DNA from 4 places in the Streptomyces sp. NPDC001407 genome. Region 1 is predicted to be linked to each of the others. Evidence: riboswitches for the same ligand, from Rfam matches in the RefSeq annotation. Region 1 holds a riboswitch; each other region holds the start of a gene.

Region 1 (4,161 bases):
CGCCCGCGGGCCGGCGAGGCGACCCCCTGGGCCTTCCCGGCCCCCGAGCGCGGCACCCTGCCCAACGGCCTGACCGTGCTGCGCTGCCACCGCCCCGGCCAGCAGATCGTGGCCGTCGAGGTCAACCTCCTGGCGCCGCTGGACGCCGAGCCGGAGGGCCTCGACGGGGTCGCCACCATCATGGCCCGCGCCCTGTCGGAGGGCACCGACAAGCACACCGCCGAGGAGTTCACCGCCGAGCTGGAGCGCTGCGGCGCCACCCTCGACGCGCACGCCGACCACCCCGGCGTCCGGGTCTCCCTGGAGGTGCCCGCCTCCCGGCTCGCCAAGGCCCTCGCCCTGCTCGCGGACGCCCTGCGCGCCCCCGCGTTCCCCGACAGCGAGATCGAGCGGCTCGTCCGCAACCGCCTGGACGAGATCCCGCACGAGCTGGCCAACCCCTCCCGCCGCGCCGCCATGGCGCTCTCGAAGCACCTCTTCCCGGCCGACGCGCGCATGTCGCGCCCCCGCCAGGGCACCGAGGAGACCGTCGAGCGCGTCGACGCCGCCGCCGTGCGCGCCTTCTACGAGGCGCACGTCCGGCCCGCCACCACGACCGCCGTGGTCGTCGGCGACTTCACCGGCATCGACCTGGAGGAGGCGCTCGGCGACTCCCTCGGCGCCTGGACGGGCTCCGCCGCCGAGCCCCGGCCGGTGCCGCCGATCACCGCCGACGACACCGGCCGCGTGGTCATCGTGGACCGCCCCGGCGCCGTCCAGACGCAACTGCTGATCGGCCGGATCGGCGCCGACCGGCACGACCGCGTCTGGCCCGCCCAGGTGCTCGGCACGTACTGCCTGGGCGGCACCCTCACCTCCCGCCTGGACCGCGTCCTGCGCGAGGAGAAGGGCTACACCTACGGCGTACGGGCCTTCGGCCAGGTGCTGCGCTCCTCCCCGGAGGGCACCGGCGCGGCCATGCTCGCCATCAGCGGCTCGGTCGACACCGCCTCCACCGGCCCCGCCCTGGAAGACCTGTGGACGGTGCTGCGCACCCTCGCCGCCGAGGGCCTGACGGACGCCGAGCGGGACACCGCCGTGCAGAACCTCGTCGGTGTCGCGCCGCTGAAGTACGAGACCGCCGCGGCCGTCGCGGGCACGCTCGCCGACCAGGTCGAGCAGTATCTGCCGGACGACTTCCAGGCGCGGCTCTACGAGCGCCTCGCGCAGACCGGCACGGTGGAGGCGACGGCCGCCGTCGTCAACGCCTTCCCGGTCGACCGGCTCGTGACCGTCCTCGTCGGTGACGCCGCGGAGATCGAGGAGCCCGTCAAGGCGCTCGGGATCGGCGAGGTCACCGTCGTCAGCGGCTGACGCCTGACGGTGACTCACACCCGAGTCGCGTCCGACGGCTGATGTCTGACGCCGAGTGACATCAGCCACTCGGGAGGCGCGCGGGGCCGATGGGCCCGGCGCGCCTCCCTTATGCCCGATTTAGTGGACTGGTTGCACATCTCCGCTGTGTCGTACGCCACAAATCCCGGCTTCTGTTTGCCGTTCGAAAGTAGCGGCGTCTAGCGTCAGGGCGGCTGCCCGTCAGATGTGAGTCGCATCCGCGGCCCCGGACAGTCATCGCCGAGTCCCCGTACGGCGCGAGCCAGGGGAGCCGGGGACCCACATGTCCCTGGGGTGAATCGGGCCCCTCTCCGGAGGGATCCGTAGGAGACCTTCCTGCTCCGAACCCGTCAGCTAACCCGGTAGGCGAGAAGGAAGGAAAGGATCAGCCGTACCCATGGCGTTCACTCGTCCCACCGGTAAGCACCGCCGTCCGAGCCGCGCCGTCCGCGCCGGGGCGAACGCGGCGGGCATAGCCACCCTCGCGGCCACCGGTGTCATGGCGGGCTTCGCCGCGCCGGCGCTCGCCGCCACCGACGACGCCCCGCGCGTCGAGGACACCGGCCTGACGCAGGCCATCGTCATCGGTGACGACACGGCCGACCGCGTCGGCGAGCAGGCCGAGATCCAGCGCAGCGCCGCGGACGAGACCGCCGCCCGCCTCCAGGCCGAGGCCGCCGCCAAGAAGCAGGCCGCCGAGGTCAAGCAGAAGGCCGACGAGGCCAAGCGCAAGGCGGACGCCGAGCGCGCCGAGAAGGAGCGCATCGCCCGCGACGAGGAGCGCAAGCGCCTCAACACCTTCGTGGCGCCCATCGACGGCTCCTACGTCTCCACCGCCTACAAGGCGTCCAGCGGCCTGTGGTCCTCCGGCAGCCACACCGGTGTCGACTTCCACGCCGAGTCGGGCACCTCGGTGCACGCCGTGGGCGCCGGCACCATCGTCGAGGCGGGCTGGGGCGGCGCGTACGGCAACAACGTCGTCATCCAGCACAACGACGGCACCTACACGCAGTACGGCCACCTGTCGTCCATCGACGTCAGCGTCGGCCAGACGGTCACCCCCGGCCAGCAGATCGGCCTCTCCGGCGCCACCGGCAACGTCACCGGCCCGCACCTGCACTTCGAGGCCCGCACTGCGCCCACCTACGGCTCCGACATCGACCCGGTCGAGTACCTTCGCTCGCACGGCGTCAACGTCTGACGCACCGCGCGCCCCGGCTCTCACAGCCGTATCGCGGAGTTTCCCGTCACCAGGCCCCGGTTCACCGACCGGGGCCTTCGTGTTGGCCAAAACATATCGCTGACTTCACCGGCGCCATCGGAAATTCCCGGCCCCTGCAATAGAGTCGCCCGACAGGCGTCAATCGGCCGCGTTTCGCGGGGGTCAATGCGGAGGTTCACCCATGCGGGGCCGTACGTGAACGGCTATGACAACCCAGCGCCGGACAGCCGCGGAATTCCCACGCAGGCCGTGTGCACCGCGATCCGCGACGACATCGTCTCCGGCTCCTTCCCGCCCGGCAGCAGGCTCATCGAGGAACTGCTCGCCCGCCGCTACGGCGTCTCCCGCGTGCCCGTGCGCGAGGCCCTGCGCACCCTCGCCTCCGAAGGCTTCGTGACCACCCGCCGCCACGCGGGCGCCTGCGTCGCCGAACCCACCGAGCACGAGGCCGCCGACCTGCTCGACGTCCGGGCCCTGCTGGAGCCCCTGGGCGCCGCGCGCGCCGCGCAGCGCCGCACCGAGGCGCACCTCAAGGTGCTCCGTGGGCTGGTCAGGCTCGGTCTGGAGCGGGCGCGGGCCGGCCGGACCGGCGAACTGCGGCCCCTGGACGACTGGTTCGACGAGACCCTCGCCCAGGCCACCGGCAGCCCCAGCCTCGCCGCCCTGCTCACCCAGCTGCGGCTCAAGATCGCCTGGGTGTACGTGGCCGAGCCGCCCCTGCGGCCGGTGCGCACCTGGGAGGCGCACGGCGCCCTCGTCGACGCGATCGCCCGGGGCGACGCGGAGCGCGCGCGGGCGCTCGCCGCGACGCGCGCCGACCGCGCGCCGGGTGAATACCGGCTGCGCAGGCCCGTCCGTCAGGTCCGGGCGCGGAATCCGAAACAATCGGTGCGCACGGCGGCCGCCCCGTCCTGACAACAGGCGGTTATCCGCGGTCCGTTGCCGCCTTGTCCCTGGGAGGAATTCGCGCGGGGCGCGCACGGCGCGAAACCCGGCCCGGGTGGCCCGGCGGAATGCGGACGGCCCGGGAAAACGGACAACGGGGCCGCGGCGGCCTCCATCGGCCGCCGCGGCCCCGCCGCGCGCGATTGACCGTGAATCAGACGGTCTCCGGGAGCTCCTCGAGCCCCTCGGCGACCAGCTTCGCCAGACGGTCGAGCGCCGCCTCGGCACCCTCGGCGTCCGAGGCCAGGACGATCTCCTCGCCACCCTGGGCGCCCAGGCCCAGCACGGCCAGCATGGACGCGGCGTTGACGGCGTTGCCGTCGGCCTTGGCGATCGTCATCGGGACGCCCGCGGCCGTCGCCGCACGGACGAAGATCGACGCGGGACGAGCGTGCAGGCCCTCGGCCCAGCCGACATTGACGCGGCGCTCAGCCATGGTGTTGCCCTTCAAGTCGCTATTGGTTGTCTAGACCAGTGTCTCACGGGGTCCGCGGTGCTCCGGCTGCCCCCACCCTCCCCGGTCCGGCCCACCGGCGCGAGCCGGACCCGTTGTCGGTGGGCGGCCTTACGCTGGCTGCATGCAGACGCCGTCCGAGCATGCCTACCCGACCCACTGGGAA
Region 2 (4,161 bases), on a different contig from region 1:
GACATCATGCACTTGAAGCCGTTGCGCTGGGCCAGCTCGACGGCGTCGAGGGTCTCGGTCAGCGAGCCGATCTGGTTGACCTTGACCAGCAGGGCGTTGGCGGCGCCCTCCTCGATGCCGCGGCCGAGGCGCTCGGGGTTGGTGACGAACAGGTCGTCACCGACGATCTGCACCTTGTCGCCGAGGCGCTCGGTGAGGGTCTTCCAGCCGTCCCAGTCGTCCTCGAACAGCGGGTCCTCGATGGAGACCAGCGGGTACGCGGCGACGAGCTCGGCGTAGTAGTCCGTCATCTCGGAGGCCGAGCGGGACTTGCCCTCGAAGTTGTACGAGCCGTCCTTGTAGAACTCGGAGGCGGCGACGTCCAGGGCGAGCGCGATGTCCTGGCCGGGGGTGTAACCGGCCTGCTTGATGGCCTCGAGGATGAGGTCGAGGGCCTCGCGGTTGGAGCCCAGGTTCGGGGCGAAGCCGCCCTCGTCGCCGAGGCCGGTGGACAGGCCCTTGGCCTTCAGCACGGACTTGAGGGTGTGGTAGACCTCGGCGCCCCAGCGCAGGGCCTCGGAGAAGGACTCCGCGCCGATCGGGGCGATCATGAACTCCTGGATGTCCACGTTGGAGTCGGCGTGCGACCCACCGTTGAGGATGTTCATCATCGGAACGGGCAGCAGGTGCGCGTTCGGGCCGCCCAGGTAGCGGAACAGCGGCAGGTCGGAGGCCTCGGACGCGGCGTGCGCGACGGCGAGGGAGACGCCGAGGATGGCGTTGGCGCCGAGCGAGCCCTTGTTGTCGGTGGCGTCCAGGTCGAACATGGCCTGGTCGATCAGGCGCTGCTCGGTGGCGTCGTAGCCGACGAGCTCCGGGCCGATCTGCTCGATGACGGCCAGGACGGCCTTCTCGACGCCCTTGCCGAGGTAACGGTTCTTGTCACCGTCACGGAGCTCGATGGCCTCGAAGGCACCGGTCGAGGCACCGGACGGCACGGCGGCACGGCCCGTGGAGCCGTCGTCGAGGCCGACCTCGACCTCGACCGTGGGGTTGCCTCGCGAGTCGAGGATCTCGCGAGCTACGACGACGTCGATGGACGGCACGAGGGTCTCCTTCGTGTGTGTCTGGAGTTCTGCGAGCACGAGCCTAACGGGCGGCGGGGGGTCGCCCTGCCGTCGGGACGGCCCACGGGCCGAAAAATGCCACAAAGGCGCAGATGGCGGGGCGAATGGCGGCAATGTTCGCTGAGCGATGAAGTGGGCCGGGGTTGGGTGCGGGTTGCTTTGCGCCTGCGGCGGGCTTTTGTTCCCCTACCCGCCCCTTCCCGAAACCGGGGAGACCCCGGACCCCTACCCGGCTTCGCCGGGTGTCCTCAAGCGCCGGACGGGCTGGATGTGCGGTCCGTAGTCCGTTGCCTGCGACGCTGGATTGCGGGCCGCAGGTTACGAACCCACGCTCCGTGCAATCCAGCCCGTCCGGCGTTTGAGGACACCGCGCGTCAGCGCGGTCAGGGGTCTGGGGCGAAGCCCCAGTTTCGGGAAGGGGCGGGGTAGGGGAACAAAGCGCCGCAGGCGCAGTCAAGCCGCACCCGGGCACGGGTCCGGGGCGGAGCCGCGCATCAGATGCTGCGGGAAGGGGCGGGGCCGGGGAAACAAACGAACCCCGCTCCGGCGCGCTCGGGGTACGCGTCGGGGCGGGGCCGTGGGGCTGAGGCGTCAGCTCAGGTGCAGGTGCTGACCCGGGAAGATCAGGTCGGCGTTGTCGACGACGTCCTTGTTGAGGTCGTAGAGCTTCTCCCAGCCGCCCTTGACCTTGTTCGCATCGGCGATCTTGCCGAGCGTGTCGCCTTCCTTGACCTCGTACTCGCCGTCACCCTTCTTCACCGTCTTCGGGGCGGCGTGCTTCGGCGCGGTCTGCTTCGGGGCCGGGGCGGCCTCGGACTCGTCCTCGTCGGAGCTCTGCGCCTGCGGCGCGGCGTGCTTCGGGGTGGTCTTCTTCGGCGTGGCCTGGCGCTCGCTGCGGTCGGCGTGCGACTTCGTGGAGGTGCCGCGGTCGGCCTTCTCCGAGCCGGAGGTGTCCGCGCCGGCACCCGAACCACCGGGGGTCATGCCGGACACGGCGCAGCCCCAGGCGCCCGGGCCCTGCATGGCGAGGAGCTTCTCGGCGACGGCGATCTGCTGGGACTTGCTGGCGTGGTCGGCTCGGTCGGCGTAGCTCTGGCCGCCGGCGGCGTTCCAGGAGGACTGCGAGAACTGCAGGCCGCCGTAGTAGCCGTTGCCGGTGTTGATGGACCAGTTACCGCCGGACTCGCACTGGGCGACCTTGTCCCAGGTGGAGACGGAGGCGGCGTTCGCGGAGGTCGCGATCATCAGCGGGGCCGCGACCGCGGCGCCGGTGACACCGGCGAGCGTGACGATGCGGACGGCCTTGGACGGACGACGGTGCTTGCCCTTGGACATGAGTCGTTTCCTCACCGACGCCTACGAGGTGAGCTGTCGGGTTCGGGCTGTGAGTTCGCCCGGCCTCGTGTGCGAGCACACTCGGCTTCACCCCAAGCCGTTCCGGTCCTCGCGGACCGTTCCGGCGCCTACCTTGGTTCCCCCGCTCCTGCCTACGGCGCTTTCGCGACGACTCCGCCGGTCGCCGGCAGGATTCGGCGTGGCGACCGTGGTGCTCGCGGTGGCGAGCGGTCATGACGGTAAGCACTCCGGGCCGACGGGTTCAAACCCCTCTTTCCAGCCACAGTTGCCTCTTGTTACCCATGGAAACCTGACATATCCGCAGGTGGGAGCGGGTGCGCCAAGTTTCGGAGGAGGCCGTTCCGCGGAAGTTCAACGAGACCCATGTCTCACTTTCGACTGGAACGGACATTCCCCCCGAACTGTCGGGCTATTTACCGACCTCAAGCCGCTGACCAGGAAGGATCAGATCGGGATCGGATCCGACAACTTTCTCGTTCCGCTGGTACAGCGATTGCCATCCACCGCTAACGGAGTGAGCCTCCGCGATGACTGACAGGTTGTCACCCGGCCGCACGGTGTAATCCCCCGCGGCGGGCCTGCCGGTGCGGGCGTCATCGCCACCCCGGGACGCGCGGCCCTCGTCGTCCGAACGCGGCGGCTCCGCGCGGTGCTTGCCCGAGCCGGAACCGGAGCCCGGGTCCGAGCTCGAACCGGAGCCGGGCTCCGGGCTGCCGGTGGACGGCGCGTGCGGCGACGCGGGGTCCGTGGGCCGCTCACCGGCGGACGGGTCGGTGGGTGCCTGCGTGGACGGCGAAGCGCCCGACGTGGGGATTTCGGTGGGATCGCCCGTGGGTCCGCTCGTGGGACCCGTCGTGGGACCGCCCGGGTCCTTGCGGTGCTTGCCGCCCTCGGGCTTGTCGCTCTTGCCGCTCGCGGAAGGCGAGGGCGTCCCGGAAGAGGGCTTCGCATCCGGCTTCGCGTCCGGGTTTGCGGACGGTGAGGCCGGGGCAGCCGGGGAAGCGGTGGAGTCCGACGGCGCGGAGCCGCCCGTCGCGGGTGCGGAGGGAGTGCGCTCCGGTGCACGAGGCGCGGGCGCGTCGTACGTGGGCTCCTTGGTGCTGCCGGGGGTCACCTCCGGAGCCTCGCCGCCCTTGGTGAGGCCCGCGGCGGAGCCGCAGGACTGCCAGGTGCTCGCCCCGGCGTTCAGGACGTTCTCGGCGACGGCGATCTGCTGCTGCCGGCTGGCGAGGTCGGGCCGCGGGGCGTACGTCCGGCCGCCGTACTGCTCCCACAGCTCCTGGGTCATCTGCAGCCCGCCGTACGCGCCGTTGCCGGAGTTGGTGCTCCACGTCCCGCCGGACTCGCACTGGGCGACGCGGTCCCACGTGGGGGCGCCGGCGGCGTTGGCGCCGGTGGCCGCGAGCAGCGGCATGGCGAGGGCCGAGCCCGTCACCCCCGCTGCGACCACGACGGCGGGTACCTGACGGGGGCGACGATGTCGACCGTTCCCGGAGCGCATGCGATGGCCTCTCGTGTGGCGGCGAATATGGTGGTCGAACATAGCCACCGCCCTCACGAGTCACAAGCCGGTGTAGCGCAGGTCACGCGGTGGTCACGCCAGTTGACGCAGGGTCATCCGGAGCGCGGTGCGAACTCGACCGGCAGGGTGCGCAGTCCGCGCATGATGAGCCCGCCGCGCCACCGCAACTCCTCGGGG
Region 3 (4,161 bases), on a different contig from region 1:
CAAAAGGCCCGGTGATGCCAATGTGGCCGCTCCTGGAGAACGGCAGTACATGCAGCCGCACATGACGCTGTGCACCCGTTTCCACCAGGTGTCGCAACTGCCCGGCCATGACCTCCCGTCCGCCGACCTGATGGCGGAGCACCGCCTCGTCCAGCACGGCGCACAACTCCAGTGGGCTGGCGCCACCCAGCACCGACTGCCGTGCCATGCGCACCCGGACCAGCTTCTCGACCTGTTCCGGCGGCGGGTCGTTGAGCGCCGCACGGGTCACGGCGCGGGCGTAGGCGGGAGTCTGGAGGAGGCCCGGCACGACCGTCGTCTCCAGGGTGCGTAACCGCGACGCCTCCGATTCCAGGCTGATGAAGTCGAGATACGCCGGGGGCAGCAGATTGCGGTAGGCGTACCACCAGCCCCGGCGGCCGCCCTCCGCATCGGCGGTGCCCGCCCCGCACAGCGCTCCCAGCAGCGCGCGCAGTTCGGGGTCCGACACTCCGTACGCGTCCAGCAGCAGCGCGACGTCCGAGGACTTCACGCCACTGCTGCCCGTCTCGATCCGGCTGACTTTCGACTGGTGCCAGCCCACCGCGTGGGCGGCCTCCAGGCTGGTCAGTCCCGCGAGTTCGCGCTGGCGGCGCAGCTCACCGCCGAGTTTGCGGCGGCGCACCGCGGGTCCGTTTCGCATAGCCCTGCCTCCGCCCGTGGTGAACCTGGTGTTTCTTGTCAATAGACCACTGTGCCGCCGGAATCCGGTCGCTCGTCGTAGAGTTCACCGCTTCGAGCGACAGATATATGCAGATCTCGGGAGATCGCCCGCATCCTCACCATTTCCGGTGGCAGGCTGTCGCGCAGAGCCGACCGGAAGCGCTCTCGACTTCACGGCGCATTGCGTCGGAGTCCGCTCCCGGCGGGAAAGGGACTGCGCCATGGCAGATCATCAAGAAGCCACCGTCACCCTGCCGAGCGCCCCCGCCTCGGTCTCCACCGCACGCCGCTATGTGGCCGGCGTGCTCGCGGACTGGGGGCTGCCGGGCGGCACGGAAGCCGCCGAGACCGTGCGGCTGATCGTCTCCGAGCTCGCCACCAACGCCGTGCAGCACACCCGCGGCCAGTCGCCCACCTTCACCGTCGAGGTCCGGCTCGAACTCGACCGGCAGTTGCGGATCGGGGTCACGGACAGCCACCCGCGCTTGCCCCGCAGACTGCCCGCCGCCGTCCAGCAGGACAACGGGCGGGGCCTGGTCATCATCCGCTGCCTCACCGCGGAGCGCGGGGGAAGGGTCTTCTTCACCCCGAACCCGGACGGCGGCAAGACCGTGTGGATCTCGTTGCCCTGGACGGTGCCCGCCCTCAGCGCCGAACGGTGAGGGCGGGGCCGGGGCCCCGCACGGCGTGCGGGGCCCCGGCGCGGCGTCGCGGCCGCGTGCTGCCGGGCGTGAGGGCCGGTCAGTCCACCCGGCCGTAGCGGACGTTGTTCGTCCAGATCCGCTCCAGACGGACCACCGCGCCGGTCTTGGGCGCGTGCCAGATCTTGCCGCCACCCGCGTATATCCCGACGTGGTAGACACCCTGGCCGGAGACGAAGAACACCAGGTCACCGGCTTCGCGGGCGGAGCGGGAGATGTGGGTGGTCCGGTTGTACTGCTCGGCGGCGGTGCGGGGCAGGCTCTTCCCGGCCCGCTTGAAGGAGTAGAGGGTCAGGCCCGAGCAGTCGAAGCGGTAAGGGCCGGTCGCACCCCATTGATAGGGCGAGCCCTGTTTCGAGGCCGCGATGTGCAGTGCTTCGGTGGCGACGGTCGATGCCGCTGCCCCTGTCGCGCCGCCCGGCACCAGCACCGTGGCGCCGACGGCGGCGAGCGTGAGCGCGGAGGCCGCGCCGGCCCTGGACATCATTGACGGACGTTTGTGCGCGCCCATGTGCCAACCCTTCGTCAGCCGCCTGTGAAGGATGACCTGTCGGGTTCGGGCAGGCGAAGATGCCCGGCCGTGTCAACGGCTTCACCCCAAGGGCCGACCGCACTACTCTTGGTCGTCCCACCGTGCTCGGGTCCTCCATCCCCACCGGTGCGATCGGTCGACCCGGCATCCAGACAGCGGCGGGGTTCGGCGTCCGCCTGGACCGCCCCGCCGGGATGGCGGGGTCTTGTCGTCGACGGGATCTTGGCGCAGCCCAGGTACGGATTCCGAGCGGAACCAGAGGTATGTGAGGCTGCTCACTCCTGGGCAATTCCGCTGGACACGACGGGGATTGTCCGTTTCGGCGAAGCCCTGTTGAGCCGCTGGCCTGGGGCCCGTCGACAGGGCTCCGGCGCGGCGTGCGTGCCCGGCTGAAATCGATCACCGCGCCTCGTCTACGACACCGTCCGGCGTCTGGGGGAGCGGTGTTTATTCGCCCGCCGACCCGTGATCCATGGGCGCGGGCGGGAGTGTGAGCGGGATGGCGCCCCGGACGCGCCGCCGCGCCCCGGCCCGGACCGGCACCGGACGCGCCAGGGTGCTCCCGGGCAACTCCCGCCCACCGTCCTCGAACGCGGCTGCGAGGACTTCTCCCGGCCCCGTGCGGCCGACGCGCGCGGTCTGCGGCGCCCGTAGTCCGTCGTACGTGTCATGAGGGAGCGGCGGAGTGATCCGGACCAGAAGATCCAGTAGATGCAGACAGCAGCGGCACCAAGTCCCGGCCCGGATCGCCGGATCCGCCCCTTCCGCCCCTCCGGTCCCTCCCGACTCCTCTGGCCATGGATGCGCAAAGAGTCAGTTAACGCGTTGGAAAAGCTTCCGCTCTAATCTGCAATCCCTGGCCGTCCGATGAAGAACCCCAGGTCAAAGGTGTGTAGAACTCTTGTGTGCCCCCGTTGGGTTCCGCTAGGGGGACTGGTTCGTCAGTGAGGTGGACGCATGCAACTCTCCCCGCATGAGCAGGAACGCCTGCTTCTCCATGTGGCCGCCGACGTAGCCGAGAAGCGCCGCGCCCGTGGGGTGCTCCTCAACCACCCCGAGGCGGTGGCCCTGATCACCGTCCACGTCCTGGAAGGCGCCCGCGACGGCCGGACCGTCGCCGAGCTGATGTCCTCCGGGCGCAAGGTGCTCACCCGCGACGAAGTGATGAGCGGCATACCCGAGATGATCCACGAGGTCCAGGTGGAGGCCACCTTCCCGGACGGCACCAAGCTCGTCACCGTGCACGAGCCCATCGGCTGAAGGGGAAGACCGCCATGATTCCCGGAGAGATCCTGCTCGCCGACGCCCCCGTACCCCTCAACCAGGGGCTCCACCGCACCCGTCTCACCGTGCTCAACGCCGCCGACCGGCCCGTGCAGGTCGGCTCGCACTATCACTTCGCCGAGGCCAACCCGGGCCTCGACTTCGACCGCGCCGCCGCGCGCGGCAAGCGGCTCGACATCGCCGCCGGCACCGCCGTGCGCTTCGAGCCCGGCATCCCCGTCGAGGTCGGCCTGGTGCCGATCGCCGGCAAGCGGATCGTCGAGGGGCTGCGCGGCGAGTGCGGAGGACCGCTCGATGACTGAGCTCAGCCGGGCCGCGTACGCGGAACTGTTCGGCCCCACTGTCGGCGACCGCATCCGCCTCGCCGACACCGACCTCCTCGTCGAGATCGAGGAGGACCGCAGCGGGGGCCCCGGCCACGCCGGGGACGAGGCGGTCTTCGGCGGCGGCAAGGTCATCCGGGAGTCCATGGGCCAGTCCCGCGCGACCCGCGCCGACGGCGCCCCCGACACCGTCATCACCGGCGCCGTCGTCCTCGACCACTGGGGCGTCGTCAAGGCCGACATCGGCATCCGCGACGGCCGCATCACCGGCATCGGCAAGGCCGGCAACCCCGACACCATGGACGGTGTCCACCCCGACCTCGTCATCGGCCCCGAGACCGAGATCATCGCGGGCAACGGGAAGATCCTCACCGCCGGGGCCGTCGACGCCCACGTCCACTTCATCTGCCCGCAGATCGCGGACGAGGCCCTCGCCTCCGGCGTCACCACGCTGGTGGGCGGCGGCACCGGCCCGGCCGAGGGCAGCAAGGCCACCACCATCACCCCCGGCTCCTGGCACCTTGCCCGGATGTTCGAGGCGATGGAGGGCTACCCGCTCAACGTCGGCTTCCTCGGCAAGGGCAACACCGTCTCCTACGACTCCATGCGCGCCCAACTG
Region 4 (4,161 bases), on a different contig from region 1:
CTTCCCAACTCGCTGAGCGGCCGTGACGTCCTCGGCCGCGGCCGTACGGGCTCCGGCAAGACGCTGGCCTTCGGTCTGGCGCTGCTCGCCCGCACGACCGGCCGCCGCGCCGAGCCGGGCCGCCCGCTCGCCCTCGTGCTCGTCCCCACCCGCGAGCTGGCGCAGCAGGTCACCGACTCCCTCAGCCCGTACGCCACCGCGGTCAACCTGCGGATCGCCACCGTCGTCGGCGGCATGTCCATCGGCCGGCAGGCGCAGAGCCTGGCGCGCGGCGCCGAGGTCCTGGTCGCCACCCCCGGCCGGCTCGCCGATCTGATCCAGCGCGGCGACTGCAAGCTCGGCGACGTGCGGATCACGGTCCTGGACGAGGCCGACCAGATGGCCGACATGGGCTTCCTGCCGCAGGTCACCAAGCTGCTCGACCAGGTCGACCCGGACGGCCAGCGCATGCTGTTCTCCGCGACCCTGGACCGCAACGTCGACCGCCTCGTGCGCCGCTTCCTCTCCGACCCGGTGACGCACTCCGTCGACGCCTCGGTCGGCGCGGTCTCCACGATGGAGCACCACCTGCTCTTCGTGACCGACGCGGACAAGAAGGAAGCGGTCACCCGGATCGCCGCCCGCGAAGGCCGCGTGATCATGTTCGTCGACACCAAGCGCGGCGCCGACCGCCTGGTGAAGAAGCTGCTCTCCGAGGGCGTGCGCGCCGGGGCGCTGCACGGCGGCAAGAGCCAGCCGCAGCGCAACCGCACGCTGGAGCTCTTCCGTACGGACCAGGTCACCGCGCTGGTCGCCACCAACGTCGCCGCCCGCGGCATCCACATCGACGGCCTCGACCTCGTCGTGAACATCGACCCGCCGATGGACCACAAGGACTACCTGCACCGCGGCGGCCGCACGGCCCGCGCGGGCGAGTCCGGCACGGTCGTCACCCTCGTCCTGCCCGAGCAGCGGCGCGAGATGACCCGCATGATGGCCACGGCGAAGATCACCCCCAACGTCCTCAAGACGCACCCCCGCGACCCCGAGCTGGAGCGGATCACCGGGGCGCGTGAGCCCAGTGGTGTCGCGGTGGTCATAGCGCCTCCGGTCGCCGCGCAGCCGCAGGGGCAGGCAGGCGCGAAGAAGCCGTCCCGCTCGCGCGGTTCGGGCTCGGGTGCTCGCGGCCGTACGCGTACGGAGCCGAACGCCGGCAATGGTGGTGGCGGCTACCGCGGCTTCGGCACCGGCACGGGTCAGGGTCAGGGCGGCGGCTCGCGCCGGTCTGGTGGGACGCGGCCGGGCAATGCGGTTCGCCGGGGCGGCGGGGGCGGGGGCTCGCGGCGCGGGCCCAAGGTCTGACGGTCGGGTTTGGACGCCCTTGCGGGCGTGGCCTCAATCGCCGGCCGGGCTGGGTTGTGGTGGGTGCGCTTTCCGCTGGGTGCGGGGGCGGTTCTGGGTGCGGGTGCGTTGCGCCTGCGGCGGGTGGCCTCAATCGCCGGCCGGGCTTGGGTTGTGGTGGGTGCCGGGAGTGGGGCCTCCGGGCTGAGGACCTGGAACGCGGTGCGGGCGCCGTGCCTCGTATTGCCGTGAAGTCGCACCGCGTTCCAGAACCCCACCCTCCGACCCCACCCCCTCCCACCGGAGGGTGACATCACGCTTCGGGGCACGCCATGCTTTTGTTTTTCAGCCCGTTGGGGGCACCTCTGGGGGCACCCCCGGACGGAGTCTGGGGGAGGTAGCTGGGGGAGTTTGAGGACGCGGCCGCAGGCCGCCCCCGCCGCAGGCGGCATCGGGCGTGCAGGTCGGGGTCTGGGGCGGAGCCCCAGTTTCGGGAAGGGGCGGGGTAGGGGAAAAAGCCCGCCGCAGGCGCCCACCCACCCGCAGCCAGGGGGCCAAGGCGGAGCCCCCACGCGGAGCCCCAAGACACAGCCAGGAAGCGGCGGGGTGGGAGAACATCCCCGCCGCTGAGCCCAAATCCGCCCCCCACCCCCAGTAGTGGATCTTGATCGTTCCGCATTCCCTCGGAATAAGGACCACATTAAGAAGTCGGCCTCCTCGCCAAGTCCTGACCAAGGAGCCGACCGATTCAGCCTTTCGGCTTGGAAACTGCACGGTCTGTCTATTAACGTTCGATAACGACGTGCGGTCCTCATCACCGTCGCAAGAGGCGGCGCCGTGCGCCTTCGCCGAATCCCGCGGGCACAGCAAGAGCTGATACACCAGCACCATCTGGGAACCGGGGAACCACTCGCCCTGGGGTGAATCGGGCCGCACCCGGCTCGTAGGAGACCTTCCTGCTCCGAACCCGACAGCTAACCCGGTAGGCGAGAAGGAAGGAAAGGAGTGCGCCCCCGTGGCGTCCAACGAGCCTGTCCTCGACCCCACTCTGCACGGGTCGTACGAGCCCTACGCACCTGAACTTCCGATCGTGCCCGCGTATATGACCGCCCATATGGCGACGCCTCCGCCGGGCACGGCCGACGAGCCCGCGATCGCTCCTCCGGCACCGGGCTTCGCCGTCGCTCCTCAGCGGACGGTGCCTCAGCCGACGGGCTCTCAACCGACCGTTCCCCACTGGGCCGTGACCGAGCCTGCCGTGACCGACCCCGCCGCCACCCCGGCCCGTGGCGGGAGCGGCGGCCGGCACCGCGTCGCCAAGCAGCGCGGCGGCACGATGGCCCGCAGCGGCGCCGTCCTCGGCGTCGGCGTCATCGCGGCGGTCGGCGCGGGCGGCATGGCGAGCGCGCAGGACCGTCCGGCGGCACCGATATCGGTACCCGACCTGGCCGGGTCCCTCCTCGGTGGCGGCCAGGCGCACGAGGAGGAGGCCGCGCCCGCCGCGCCCGCTGCCGAGCAGCCGCTCACCCAGGCCGGCCTGAGCACCGAGGAAGCCGCTCAGGGAGCCACGAACGCGGGCGAAGCCCTGCGCGCCCGCATCCTCCAGCAGGCCGAGCACCAGCAGAACGGCGCCGACGACCAGGCGCGCGAGGCCGCCCAGCGCGAGGCGGCCGAGGCGGCGGCGAAGAAGGCGGCGCGGGCGGCCGAGGCCGGAAGAGCGGCCGAGGCGGAGAGGGCGGCGAAGGCCGCCGAGGCCGAGCAGGCGAAGGCGGCGCGGACCGAGGCCCGTCCGGCGGCCGCGGAGGACGCCGCTGCCGACCCCACCGACACCGGCCCCCGTACGCCCGCCGCGCACAGCCCCGGCGCGTACACCCTCCCCGTCGGCTCGTACACCCTGACCGCCGGCTTCGGTCAGGCGGGCAACATGTGGTCCGCGAACCACACCGGCGAGGACTTCGCGGCCCCGACCGGCACGCCGGTCAAGGCGATCGGCAGCGGCACGATCACCCACGCCGGGTGGGCGGGCGCGTACGGCTACCGCATCGTGCTGAAGCTGGACGACGGCACGGAGGTGTGGTTCTGCCACCTGTCGTCGATGGTGGTCACGTCGGGCAAGGTGAACAGCGGTGACGTGATCGGCCGCGTGGGCGCCACCGGCAATGTCACCGGCCCGCACCTCCACCTGGAGATCCGCCCGGACGGCGGGGCCCCGGTCGACCCGCTGCCCTGGCTGCGCGAGCGGGGCCTGGAGCCGTAGCCCCGGGCCCGTCCCCGTACGGTGTCGCGCGTCCGCCGCGCATACCTGTCGCGGACAGGGGCACTCGGATGCCGTGACAGCCACGATCACCACCTCCGTACCGGCCCGTCTGGACCGCCTCCCCTGGTCCCGCTGGCACTGGATGGTGGTGATCGGCCTCGGCACCGTCTGGATCCTGGACGGCCTGGAGGTCACGGTCGTCGGCAACATCGCCGGCCGCCTCGCCGAGCGGGGCAGCGGCCTGCCGGTCACCTCGGGCGAGATCACCGGCCTGGCCGCGGCCCTCTATGTGGCGGGGGCGTGTTCCGGCGCGCTCTTCTTCGGCCGTCTCACCGACCGGTTCGGCCGCAAGAAGCTGTTCATCGTCACCCTCGCCGTCTATCTGGCCGCGACGGCACTGACCGCCCTGTCGTTCTCCTCCTGGTGGTTCTTCACCTTCCGCTTCCTGACCGGATTCGGCATCGGAGGCGAGTACGCGGCCATCAATTCCGCCATCGACGAACTGATCCCCGCCGCCTATCGCGGCCGGGTCGACCTCATCATCAACGGCAGTTTCTGGATCGGCGCGGTCGGCGGTTCGCTGC

What was found. Region 1 has a riboswitch for cyclic di-AMP ahead of ACFY1P_RS17885 (M23 family metallopeptidase). Riboswitches for the same ligand answer to the same signal wherever they lie in the genome.
Positions count from the first base shown of each region.
Region 2: another riboswitch for cyclic di-AMP. It lies ahead of ACFY1P_RS28715 (transglycosylase family protein); the one in region 1 lies ahead of ACFY1P_RS17885 (M23 family metallopeptidase).
Region 3: another riboswitch for cyclic di-AMP. It lies ahead of ACFY1P_RS12895 (C40 family peptidase); the one in region 1 lies ahead of ACFY1P_RS17885 (M23 family metallopeptidase).
Region 4: another riboswitch for cyclic di-AMP. It lies ahead of ACFY1P_RS24290 (peptidoglycan DD-metalloendopeptidase family protein); the one in region 1 lies ahead of ACFY1P_RS17885 (M23 family metallopeptidase).

Region 1 is NZ_JBIAWF010000012.1:9,945-14,105, forward strand. It holds gene ACFY1P_RS17880 (pitrilysin family protein) at 1-1,353, shown strand, start outside; cyclic di-AMP (ydaO/yuaA leader) riboswitch at 1,603-1,758, shown strand; gene ACFY1P_RS17885 (M23 family metallopeptidase) at 1,772-2,575, shown strand; gene ACFY1P_RS17890 (GntR family transcriptional regulator) at 2,846-3,511, shown strand; gene ACFY1P_RS17895 (HPr family phosphocarrier protein) at 3,696-3,977, opposite strand; gene ACFY1P_RS17900 (GNAT family N-acetyltransferase) at 4,120-4,161, shown strand, end outside.
Region 2 is NZ_JBIAWF010000026.1:16,565-20,725, reverse strand. It holds gene eno (phosphopyruvate hydratase) at 1-1,085, opposite strand, end outside; gene ACFY1P_RS28715 (transglycosylase family protein) at 1,698-2,441, opposite strand; cyclic di-AMP (ydaO/yuaA leader) riboswitch at 2,445-2,611, opposite strand; gene ACFY1P_RS28710 (transglycosylase family protein) at 2,872-3,912, opposite strand; gene ACFY1P_RS28705 (cytochrome P450) at 4,077-4,161, opposite strand, start outside.
Region 3 is NZ_JBIAWF010000007.1:124,424-128,584, forward strand. It holds gene ACFY1P_RS12885 (helix-turn-helix transcriptional regulator) at 1-682, opposite strand, end outside; gene ACFY1P_RS12890 (ATP-binding protein) at 924-1,364, shown strand; gene ACFY1P_RS12895 (C40 family peptidase) at 1,444-1,914, opposite strand; cyclic di-AMP (ydaO/yuaA leader) riboswitch at 1,919-2,116, opposite strand; gene ACFY1P_RS12900 (urease subunit gamma) at 2,893-3,195, shown strand; gene ACFY1P_RS12905 (urease subunit beta) at 3,210-3,521, shown strand; gene ACFY1P_RS12910 (urease subunit alpha) at 3,514-4,161, shown strand, end outside.
Region 4 is NZ_JBIAWF010000019.1:27,576-31,736, reverse strand. It holds gene ACFY1P_RS24295 (DEAD/DEAH box helicase) at 1-1,341, shown strand, start outside; cyclic di-AMP (ydaO/yuaA leader) riboswitch at 2,190-2,324, shown strand; gene ACFY1P_RS24290 (peptidoglycan DD-metalloendopeptidase family protein) at 2,336-3,577, shown strand; gene ACFY1P_RS24285 (MFS transporter) at 3,651-4,161, shown strand, end outside.